DNA from 2 places in the Hymenobacter sp. GOD-10R genome. Region 2 is predicted to be linked to the other one. Evidence: riboswitches for the same ligand, from Rfam matches in the RefSeq annotation. Region 2 holds a riboswitch; the other holds the start of a gene.
The links. A riboswitch is a leader RNA that binds a small molecule or an ion and turns the genes downstream of it on or off. The one in region 2 is predicted to bind cobalamin.

Region 1: linked by a shared signal. The riboswitch ahead of SD425_RS25930 (ABC transporter substrate-binding protein) and the one ahead of SD425_RS01910 (ABC transporter substrate-binding protein) in region 2 are both predicted to bind cobalamin.

The regions. Positions count from the first base shown of each region.
Region 1 is NZ_CP141184.1:6,568,589-6,573,787, forward strand. It holds gene SD425_RS25920 (TonB-dependent receptor) at 1-879, opposite strand, end outside; gene SD425_RS25925 (hypothetical protein) at 876-1,103, opposite strand; gene SD425_RS25930 (ABC transporter substrate-binding protein) at 1,070-2,284, opposite strand; cobalamin riboswitch at 2,314-2,516, opposite strand; gene SD425_RS25935 (AAA family ATPase) at 2,559-3,092, opposite strand; gene SD425_RS25940 (cobyrinate a,c-diamide synthase) at 3,128-4,477, shown strand; gene cbiB (adenosylcobinamide-phosphate synthase CbiB) at 4,454-5,199, opposite strand, start outside.
Region 2 is NZ_CP141184.1:428,912-434,110, forward strand. It holds gene SD425_RS01880 (hypothetical protein) at 65-463, opposite strand; gene SD425_RS01885 (Hsp20/alpha crystallin family protein) at 587-1,063, opposite strand; gene SD425_RS01890 (hypothetical protein) at 1,110-1,370, opposite strand; gene SD425_RS01895 (hypothetical protein) at 1,413-1,685, opposite strand; gene SD425_RS01900 (hypothetical protein) at 1,835-2,191, opposite strand; gene SD425_RS01905 (sigma-70 family RNA polymerase sigma factor) at 2,204-2,755, opposite strand; cobalamin riboswitch at 2,935-3,138, shown strand; gene SD425_RS01910 (ABC transporter substrate-binding protein) at 3,166-4,395, shown strand; gene SD425_RS01915 (iron ABC transporter permease) at 4,395-5,199, shown strand, end outside.

The DNA of each region.
Region 1 (5,199 bases), 620 kb from region 2:
CGCCACGAAGGACTCGCCACGCACGTCGAGGCGCCAGTGCTGACTGAGCTGGTAGCCCAAGCGCAACGCTCCCGAGTAGTAGTTGAGCTTAGTATAGCGGCGGCGCTGCCCGTCGGCGCGCTTGTCGTCGGTGCTCAGCGAGGTGCCGTCGGCGTACAGCTTGGTGGCTTCCGCACCGTCGAGCTCGCGGCGGAAGAGGCCCTTTTTACCTAGCTTATAATCCTGAGCGCGGTCGAACATCGAGAAGGACAGGTCGAAATCGAGCTTCTCGGTGATGTTGCCGCCGGTTGCGCCGCCTAGCTTAACAGTTTGGTAGCTACCATATTCCGTGAACAGCGACGAGCGCACTGCCCCGCGCGACTGGCGCGTAATCACGTTTACCACGCCGCCCATGGCCTGCGAGCCATAGAGCGCCGAGGCGGGCCCTTTCAGCACTTCAATTTGCTGCACGCTACCTAGGTCAAGCGTGGCGAGGTTGGTGGTACCAGCAGGTCGGCCATCGACGAGCAGCAGCGCCCGTTGGTTCAGACCACTGCTCTGGGGCCGGAAGCCCCGAATGCCCACGCCTGCCAGCAATCCTGGGTACTGAATTACATCTACTGAAGCATTCTTCTTCAGCACGTCCGTAAACTCCTGGTAGGGCGTGGCGCGCAGATCCTTCTGCGTGATAACCTGAATCTGCTGGGGTAGTTTCGCACGCTCCGCACCCGAACGGGTGGCCGTCACCACGACCTCGCCCAACCGCTGCCGATTCAGCGTGTCGGCCAGTACCTGCGCCTGCGCGCCTTGCAGCGTGCCCACGAGAAGCACTGTACCCAACATGAGCTTGATCTCAATGCGAGTAGCTGTGTGATGGCGGCGTAAACGTTTTTTCTTCATGAGTTTTGCCGGGAAAGCCGGCCAGGGGAAAGTGAAAAAGAATGCTGGCTAACAGCCACTTGGTTGCGGGTAGATGGGTTGGTCTTACGCTGGAAGTCGGGCCAAAATGCGCCGGGCAACACACCTAGGTCGGGCAGGGCACGCAGGGGAAAAGGCGCGCAAACCGCATCAAAAGCTAGGCTGGCGGGGCTTACTGAACTGGCTTGTAGTAGTAGAGTTGCCACTTGGGCAGTAGCTCGGGGTGCAGGATCTTAATCAGATCCGACAGCACCACGTCGGGGTGCACGGCGCCCGATTCCCAGTAGTCGTTGGAGCCCTGCGCGTTCGTGCGCTTGTTATTGTTGTAGAGCCGATTGTTTTTGAACGGGGCGAAGGCTGCGTAGCGCGTATCCTGGGCCGTGATGTCGGTCTTAGTGTTGGCCGAGCCGGTTTGTAGCCAATAGTCGGCACTGAGCGCTACAGGCGACACCGTTTCAAACGAAAGGGCGAGGCTGCCTTGGGGCGATTTGGTCTTATCCCAGGCATAGGTGGTGCCCGCGTCGCGCAGAAATTGCGCCATGTAGCTGTCCATATCCGGCACGTGCCACACGTCCTTAAACGGCAGACCCACAATTACTTTCGGCTTCTTGGCGGCTTTCTGACCGAGGGCGGCTAGGCGCTGGTAGTCGCGCACCACTTGGCCAAACTTCTGGTTGACCAAGTCTTCCTTGTTGAGCAAGGCAGCCATCACCTTCACCCACTCCGCCCGACCTAGGGGCGTCGACTCGACCCACTCGGAGTTGATCATCACGGGCACGCCGGCTGCTTGCAGGGTTTGAAAGCGGCTGAGACCTTGACCAGGCCACCCGGTGCTCATCACTAAGTCGGGGTGCTGAGCGATAAGCAGCTCATTATTAAGCTCCCGGCCCTGCCCGGCATTGATGATCTTGCCCTCGGCAATGCGCTGCCGCACCCGCGGGGCCGAAGCGTATTTGAAGTCGCCTAAGCCGACAATCACATCGTCGGCCCCTAGGAAATCGGCCAGTGCCACGTGCATTGACGATAGCGCCACCAAGCTGCGAATAGGCGTTTGAATGACAACCGCATCGGTGTAGCCGGCCGGGCGAGTAACGCCCCGGGGCACCAGCAAATAGCGCGTCGCCGTCGTTTTCTGCTCGAAAGGACTCAGGATGGTTATTACCTTACAACCACCTACGTAGCTGATGGTAAAGCCTTTGGCAAATTGAACCGTCGTTCGTCCGCGCACAGCGGACGTCGCTACCGCTTTGGCAGCGGGGCGAGCCGGCGCAACTTGGCTGTAGCCAGGCAACGAAGCCAGCAACAGCCCCGCCAGTGCGGAGCGGCGGAAAAGAGAAAAAATGGACGGTCTCCCAGCCGAGCCGGGAGCAAACAAGGAGTAGAGCATGGTACAACGAGCCTTTCTGCCGAAAGCTGTGACTGTATGTTGCAAGCGGCAGGTCTTCTGACTTCCCCGCCCGTCGATGGCCTTCCCGTTTCAGGCTGAAACAGTGGCCCGTAAGGTATCGACGGGGTTTTGAGGGGGTTACAGCAGCGGAGACTGTCCCGGATTCACACCGGATTCCCTTTTAAAGTCGTTCCGCACCGCGGAAACGACTACCAATTGCGCTAGCAAAAGTAGGCAAAAAATGTTGCCGCTGAGTATTTAGCCCGTCTAAGAGCTAGGTTGCAACTACCTTGCGCACGAAAGCAACGCGCTCAACGACGGGCACTTTGGGCAAATCGAGCACCGTGAAACCTAGGTCCTGGTACGTGCGGCGCAAGGCGTGGTAGAGCGCCTGAGCCTCACCGAAGGTCTGCCAGCGCTCGGCATCGTTCACGTAGATTTCCGCCCACGGCGGGGCCAGCAACACCGGCGAAGCGTACGGGTGCGTGGCTGCTGCGGTGTAGTACGCCGGCGGCACTGACAAGCCTGCAACTAGCATGTAGCCAATAACATCCGGAATACCTCGATCAAAAAAGGTGGTGCGGTTGGCTTGGCTGGCGGCTTGGTGCTGCGCCACCATTCGGGCTAGGGCTAGCTCCGCAAAACCAGCTAGGTTGCGCCACGGTACTTGGTCGGTGCCGAGCGCGACTTGCTCGCGAATGAGTTGGCGCGACACCTCATCGGCAGTTCCGAAGCCCACTTGCTGCAAGGCCGTCAGCAGCGTTGTTTTGCCAGCCCCAGGGCCGCCCGAAATCACGTAAAGCGGCATTCTTATTTTGTAATTAAACGCTCAAAAATACAATCGTGTCCCATTCTTCCCCGAAACCGCAGTTCCTGATTGCTGCCCCCAGCAGTGGGAGCGGCAAAACCACCCTTACGCTTGGGCTGCTGCGGGCATTGGCGCGACGCGGCTTGCGGGTGCAGCCCTTCAAGTGCGGCCCCGATTACCTTGACACGCACCACCACACTCAGGCCGCCGGCCGACCTAGCCTCAACCTCGACCTGTATATGGCATCGGTGGAGCACGCGCAAGCCACCTACGCCCGCTACACTGCCCCCGCCGATGTGGCAGTGGTGGAAGGCGTGATGGGCCTCTTCGACGGGGCCACCCGCATGCAAGGCAGCGCCGCCGATGTAGCTGAGCAGCTTGGTATTCCGGTTATTTTGGTGGTCAATGCCAAAGCCATGGCGTATTCAGTGGCGCCGCTGCTGTTTGGGTTCAAGAACTTTTACCCGGGCATTCGGCTAGTGGGCGCCATTTTCAACTTTGTGAACACCGCTTCGCACTTCCAATTTCTGCGCGAAGCCTGTGAGGATGTGGGCGTCGAGGTACTGGGCTATCTACCTAATAATCCAGCGTTTGCCATTCCATCGCGCCACCTAGGTTTGTCGATTGACGCGGAGGTTCAGTACGAGGCCATCGTGGAAGCCTTAGCCGACGCCTTGCCCCAAACCATCGACCTCGACCGCCTGCTGACCGTGACGAACACCGCTGCTCCCACGTGGGTACCTACCGTGCCGTCCGCCCTAAGTCTCCAACCACGCCGCATAGCCGTCGCCCGCGACGAGGCGTTTACCTTCACTTACCTTCAAAACCTAGATGCGCTACAGGAGCTAGGCGAAGTGACGTACTTCAGCCCCCTAGCTGACGCTGCCTTGCCTGCTGATACCGATTTCCTGTACTTGCCCGGCGGCTACCCCGAGCTGTTTGCCGAAGCGCTGAGCGCCAACCTCAGCATGCGCGCCAGCATTGCCGCGTATTGCGCCGCGGGCGGCACTGCCTACGCCGAGTGCGGCGGCCTGATGTACCTAGGCCGCACCCTCACCGATGCCCAGGGCCAGACCCTCCCCATGACAAACGTGCTGCCCTGCACCACTTCGATGCAGCAAGCTAAACTCACCCTAGGTTACCGAGCCTTGGAGTGGAAGGGCTTGAAAATCAAAGGCCATGAGTTTCACTACTCTACTTTGGAAGATCAAGGTTTGATCCCAGCAGCCGTGCAGATTACTAACGCTAAAGGTGCCGACGTACCGGTGCAGGTGTACCGCCATGGCAACGTATGGGCTTCTTATGTGCACCTTTATTGGGGCGAAAACCGAACATTTATAGAACACTTGGTAACCAACGCCTTAACGTCGGCGCCACCAGAATAACCCCATAATGCCGGCCACCACCACGGCACAAACGGCGTGATTAAGCCTAGCTACCCGCTCGATTTCAGTGGGCGCAATTGGGCGAGGGTTGTTGCCGATGTAGGGCTTGGGCACCAGTTCGCCATGGTAATAGTTCGGCCCGCCGAAGCGGCAGTTAAGCACGCCCGCCAGCGCCGCTTCCGGGTAGCCGGCATTAGGGCTTTTGTGCTGATTACCATAACGCAAGATGAACTGAAAGCCGCGCCTGCTACCGCCAAGCGCCGCTAGCAGCACCGCTGTGAGGCGAGCCGGCACTAGGTTCGCTACGTCATCAAGGCGGGCGGCTAGCTTGCCAAACTGCTCGTAACGTGGGCTGCGGTAGCCCACCATCGAGTCGAGGGTGTTCACCATTTTGTAGGCCATCAGGCCGGGTACGCCCGCCAAAGCGTAATAGAAAAGTGGCGCTACCACCCCATCGCTGAGGTTTTCGGCCAGGCTCTCGAACACGGCGGTGCGAATCTGCTGGGCATCAAGCTGGGTGGTGTCGCGTCCTACGATGCGGGCTAGCTGCTGGCGGCCAGCTTCCACTCCTTTCTCGTCGAGGGCGGTAAACACAGCTCGACCCTCGCGCACCAAGCCCGTATTCGCTAGGCCATAGAACACCCAAACGCTATTAACAGCCACCGCCACGCCGAAAGGTAGCCGACGCAACAGCTTGTCCAGCAACGTAAAGGTGCCAAACG
Region 2 (5,199 bases):
TGCCGCTTCCTGAGCTTTATAGCTATACTTATATTTTGCTTCTTACTGTTGGATAATCAAGGGTTTAAGTGGTAGTCAGCCAAGCAATAGCCTGGGATTCCGTGTCGAAATAGCGGTAAGTCATGGGCAGATTGCGTACGGCCGTTACTACCGTTGCAGTAGCAAGCCGGGCAAACACATCCTGCGCCAAAATAACCGCTCCGAAGCGGTAGCCGCCCTCAAGAATCGTGAGAGGCAACCATTCCTGCATCACAAAATGCTGCTCATCGGGGGTGAAGGGTGTCATCAGGCGCTGGTCAATTAACAAGCGTCCGTCGCCACGACGAGCAATCAGCCGGGTCGTATGACCAAGCAGGGACCGTAGCTCATCTCCTTTGCGGAGGCCTCGCTGGTACGTCAGGCGGGCAAAGCCTAATGGGTCCTCGCTGGAATACCCCACCCGATTTTCGTAGTAAATACGCAAGAAAAGTAGCGGAGGGTAAGTGAGCCTCCTATGCCAAAGGGAACAAAAACTACGCCATCAACTGCTTGTCAGGCAATGTTATAGAAGCTAGGTGGTGGTTCTGCTTGCGACTTTACCGGCGGGCTAGCTTACTTTGATGGCCTGGGCCGGCTGCGTAGTAGCAGGGTTTTTCGGCAGAATTACTGTCAGAATTCCGTCGGTGTACTGCGCTGTGATGTCGGCTGGTACTACCTTGCCATTGAGTTGGAAAGAGCGCTCAAAAGAAGCATTGCGGAACTCGCGGCGTGTGTAGTAAGCGCTGGTTGCCGCCGCATCCGCTGGCTCTTCGGGACCTTGGTAGGCGATGGTCAACACGTCGTCTTTCACGGTCAATGCAAAGTTGTCTTTTACCAGGCCGGCCGCAAAGAGCGACAAAACGTAGCGGTCCTCCGCGTCTTCGATGTTGACGGGTACCAGTTGGAGTCTTCCGGCTGGCCAACCGCCGTGCCGGTGCCGACCCCAGCCCCAGCGCCGCCCGTGGCCGCAACTGTAACCGCGGCCGCGTGGGTCGCCATGAAATTGTTGTTCTGCTTCTGCTCGATTTGCTTGTTGATTGTACATGATTTGAGGTAGTTAAGAAAGGATTGATAAAAAGGAAGGACCTAGCTTACTGCGGTTGCTGTGCGTCAGTAGTTGGGTTCGGCGCAAGTGGCCTAGTGGGTGGCGCAGCAGGCGGCGTTATGTTCCGGTTGGGGTAGCGACTACCGTAGACATCACTGGCGCAAGTGCGCCAGCCGCCGTGCCTTCCCCCGAAATAGCCTCTTGAGGTGTCGTCCCACCCGAAGCGGCGATGCCGAGCTAAAGCGCTCAGGCTGAAAAAGGTGGCTAGTGCCACAACAATGGCAATGGTTACGCGGGCAATTCGCATGATGGTAGGGGAGAAAAGGGTGAAAGGAGTAAAGCCGCCGTACTAAGCAACTTGCACATGACTAACAGGGCCATTACCAGCGATGGGCGCGCGGTACCACTGCCCATCGATGGGCACAGGCGCAAAGGGAAAAGGAGCGTAGCTAGCCCACCGTCCGCGTCGCCCAAAACGACGGCCACGCCAGCCGCCCGTAATGAGGCGTACTAGCAAGCTGAGCAGTCCGACAAACAGTAAGAACCGGAAGAAGAAAGGGAAGAAAAAAAGCAGTGTGCCAGCGAGTAAGCCAATGCCAACTGCGCGAAGGATGGATTTCATATGCCTGTTCGTTAGTGAGAAAGGGTATTTCTCTGGAAGTCGAACGGCTTGTGTGTTTTACTCTAAACTCCGGCAGAAATTTTTAAGAATTTTAGAAAGTTAGGGTTTGATCAAGCAAAGCCCACTTACCTAGGTGCTTCCGCCGGCGGCTAATCCTGGCGCGGGCGGCCACCCCGGCGGTGCTGATGCCGCTCCCACCACTGCGACCGAAAGCGGCGTCGCTCTTCGTCGCTCATTTGCATCCACTTCTCGCGGCCGCGGCCCCAACCCTGCCGCCTGGCGCCCCAGCCTGCTCGCGGTCCGAACGAGCCAAACAAAATACGACACAGCACCAGCAGGCCTACGCCCTGCCAGTAGCTGAGCCGGCCCGCATGCACGGCTGCCGGCAAGATGGCGTTCCACAAGCTCATCACTACGCCACCCAGCACCAAGGCCAGGGCAGCCCCGACCAACGGAAAGAAAAAGAAGCGGCCCCGGGGGCCTCGCGGCTGGTTAGAGAAAGGCATGAGCGAGGCTAGTTAGTAGTTGAGAAATTCATGGTATAAGTTGGCCAGCCGCTTGCGTAGGTGGGCCACGGCATAGCCTTTCCGTGAAATGATGGTTTTGATACCAACGCCGACCTCGTCCGCAATTTCTTGCAAAGTGCGGTCTTCTAGCTCGTTTTGCACAAAAACGTAGCGCTGGGCTTCCGGTAGCTCGTCGAGAGCCTGAAAAAGTTGCTCCCAAAAAAACTGTTTTAGATCTTCCTCCTCAGGGGTGGGTGCCTCCGCCAGCAGGATTTCGCGGAAGCTTAGCTCGCCCTCCTCGTCCTCGTAGCTGTAATCGTCGAGGCGGTCTTCGTGCTTCTTGCGAAACTTGTCGACAATCTTGTTGCGGGCCACGCGGTGTAGCCAGCCGCTCACCTGCTCAATGGTTTCCAGTTCCGATTGGCTCGTGAACTGATACCACACTTCTTGCAGCACATCTTCGGCGTCTTCGTCGCTTTCCACACGGCCGCGGATAAAAGCAAACAGCTGTTTGCCATATCGTTTTACGGTCCCAATGATGCTTTGCTGGTTCGACGCTGCCAAGGTGGTAGGAGTTGGGAGCTGTGCTGTGGTAGGCGCCTTTAGGGTGGGGCGACCTAGGTACAGCTTCTGCTACTGCGGAAGACGAATCAGCGGCTTGCTTTACTTTAAAGTGATGGCGAAGAGCTAGGTCTGGCGCGGAGCAACGCACCAGCGGCGACACCTCCCATTTTATTTCAGCTACCTTTACCGCCAGCAAAGGTGGCTGCGCCGAATACATCGGTGGCGGCCCGAAAAGGGAATCCGGTGCGAATCCGGAACAGTCTCCGCTGCTGTAACCCCGTACCAATGCGGCCGACACGACCAGGCCACTGCTTCCGCACGGGAGTGGGAAGGCCGTCGGCCGAGGGGAAGTCAGAAGACCTGCCTTTGCGCCAGCCCGTTACAGCTTTCGGAAGAAAGGCTTGTCAACCATGAAGAACCCCGCTACCCGCCGGATGCCCGGCGGCTTATCCTTTGTATTTCCTGCTGGTTGGCGGTGGTTAGGCTTGAGCCTAGCTATGCATTGCGCAAACCTGCTGGCGAGTTGCTCGCAACCAACGCCCGAAAAGGCAGCACCGCCAACAGCTACTCCGCAGGAGCAAGTCGCTGGTGCGTCGCAACAAACGACTATCAAGTACGCCAAAGGCTTTACGATTCAGTACGTCGGCAACTACAAGATTGTCAAGATCCTAAATCCTTTCAAGGACCACACCGACACGGCCTGCTACGTGCTCGTGCCGCGCGGTCAGTCGCGGCCAGCTGGCTATGGCAGCAGCTCGGTTATCGAAACCCCCATTCGAACGCTGGTAGGCACCTCGTCCATGCACATAGCGCTGGCCGACTTTCTCAATGCCGATGACGTGCTCGTGGGGCTAGGTAGCCTGCAATACGCCTCGGCACCCGCGGTGCGCAAGCGCATTGCCGAAGGAAAGATCAAAGCGTTTGGCGAAAACTCCCTCAACGAAGAGCAGCTGATTGCCCAGCACCCCGATCTGGTGATGACCATGGGCAGCCCCGGCGCCCCGGTGGAGCGTTTTCATACCCTAGCCGCCGCGGGCGTGCCCGTGATGGTAAACTCGGAGTGGGTAGAGACAACACCCCTAGCCCGCGCCGAATGGGTGAAGCTACTGGCCACCTTGCTCAACAAAGAAGCCGTTGTTAATCAGAAATTTGCCAAAGTAGAAGCAGAATATCAGCGTCTCACGGCTCTAACGCGGCGGGTAACCAAGCGGCCGCAGGTGCTCACGGGGTTGCCGTTCAAGGACACCTGGTACATGCCCGATGGGGAAAGCTACACGGCGCAGTTCTTCCGCGACGCCGGTGGGGCCTACCACTGGGACCAAGAGCGCGCCGCCGGCAGCCTAGCCTTGGCCTTCGAAGCCGTGTACCCCGTGGCCCTCACGGCCGACTGCTGGGTGAACACCGGCACGGCCAATACCAAAGCCGAAATCCTGGCCCAGGACGCCCGCTACGCCGATTTTCAGCCCTTCAAAACGGGAGCGGTGTACAATAACAACAAGCGCACCGACGGCCATGGCTCCAATGATTATTGGGAGTCCGGCGCAGTACATCCGGAAGTAATTCTGGCGGACCTTATTAAGATTTTGCACCCAGAGCTCCTGCCGCAGCACGAGCTGGTGTACTATAAGCAACTAAAGTGATGAACACATTGACGGCTGAGCCGGTGGCGCACGGCCGCCGCCTGGCACGCCGCCGGCGCTTGCTGCTGGTAGGGTTAGTAGGATTGGTCGGGCTAGCCTTTATGCTGGATATTGCCCTTGGTTCGGTGCGCATCCCGCTGCCCGCGGTGGCCGATGTGCTGCTGGGGAAAAGCAGCGGCACCATAGCCTGGGATTTTATTGTCGCCAAAATCCGGGTGCCTAAGGCTATTACGGCGGTGCTGGTAGGCTGTGGCCTCGCGGTCAGTGGCTTGCAGATGCAGACGTTGTTTCGCAACCCGTTGGCGGGACCGTCGGTGCTGGGCATTACGGCGGGGGCTGGGCTCGGGGTGGCGCTGGTGATGCTATCGGCGGGCAGCGCGGCCAGCCTCTACGCCATTCAGCAGCTTGGGCTTGGGGGAAGCTGGCTTATTGTGCTAGCCGCTACCCTAGGTGCCGCCCTGGTGCTCTTGCTGGTACTCGCCATTTCGGCCCGCGTGCGCGACAACGTGGTGATGCTTATTGTGGGGGTGATGATCGGCAACATCACCCTTTCCATTGTCAGTATCTGGCAATACTTCAGCGCTCCAGAGCAGATCCAAGAGTACTTGCTGTGGACGTTTGGCTCGTTGGGTGGCGTTACGGGGCCGCACTTAGCCGTATTAGCGGGAGTAGTTCTGGTGGGGTTGGTGTTAGCTTTTGCCTCTTCGAAGCCGCTTAATGCTTTACTGTTAGGGGAGAACTATGCTCGTAGTATGGGCCTGACGGTGGGTCGCGCGCGGCTGCTCATCATTGCTAGCACTAGTC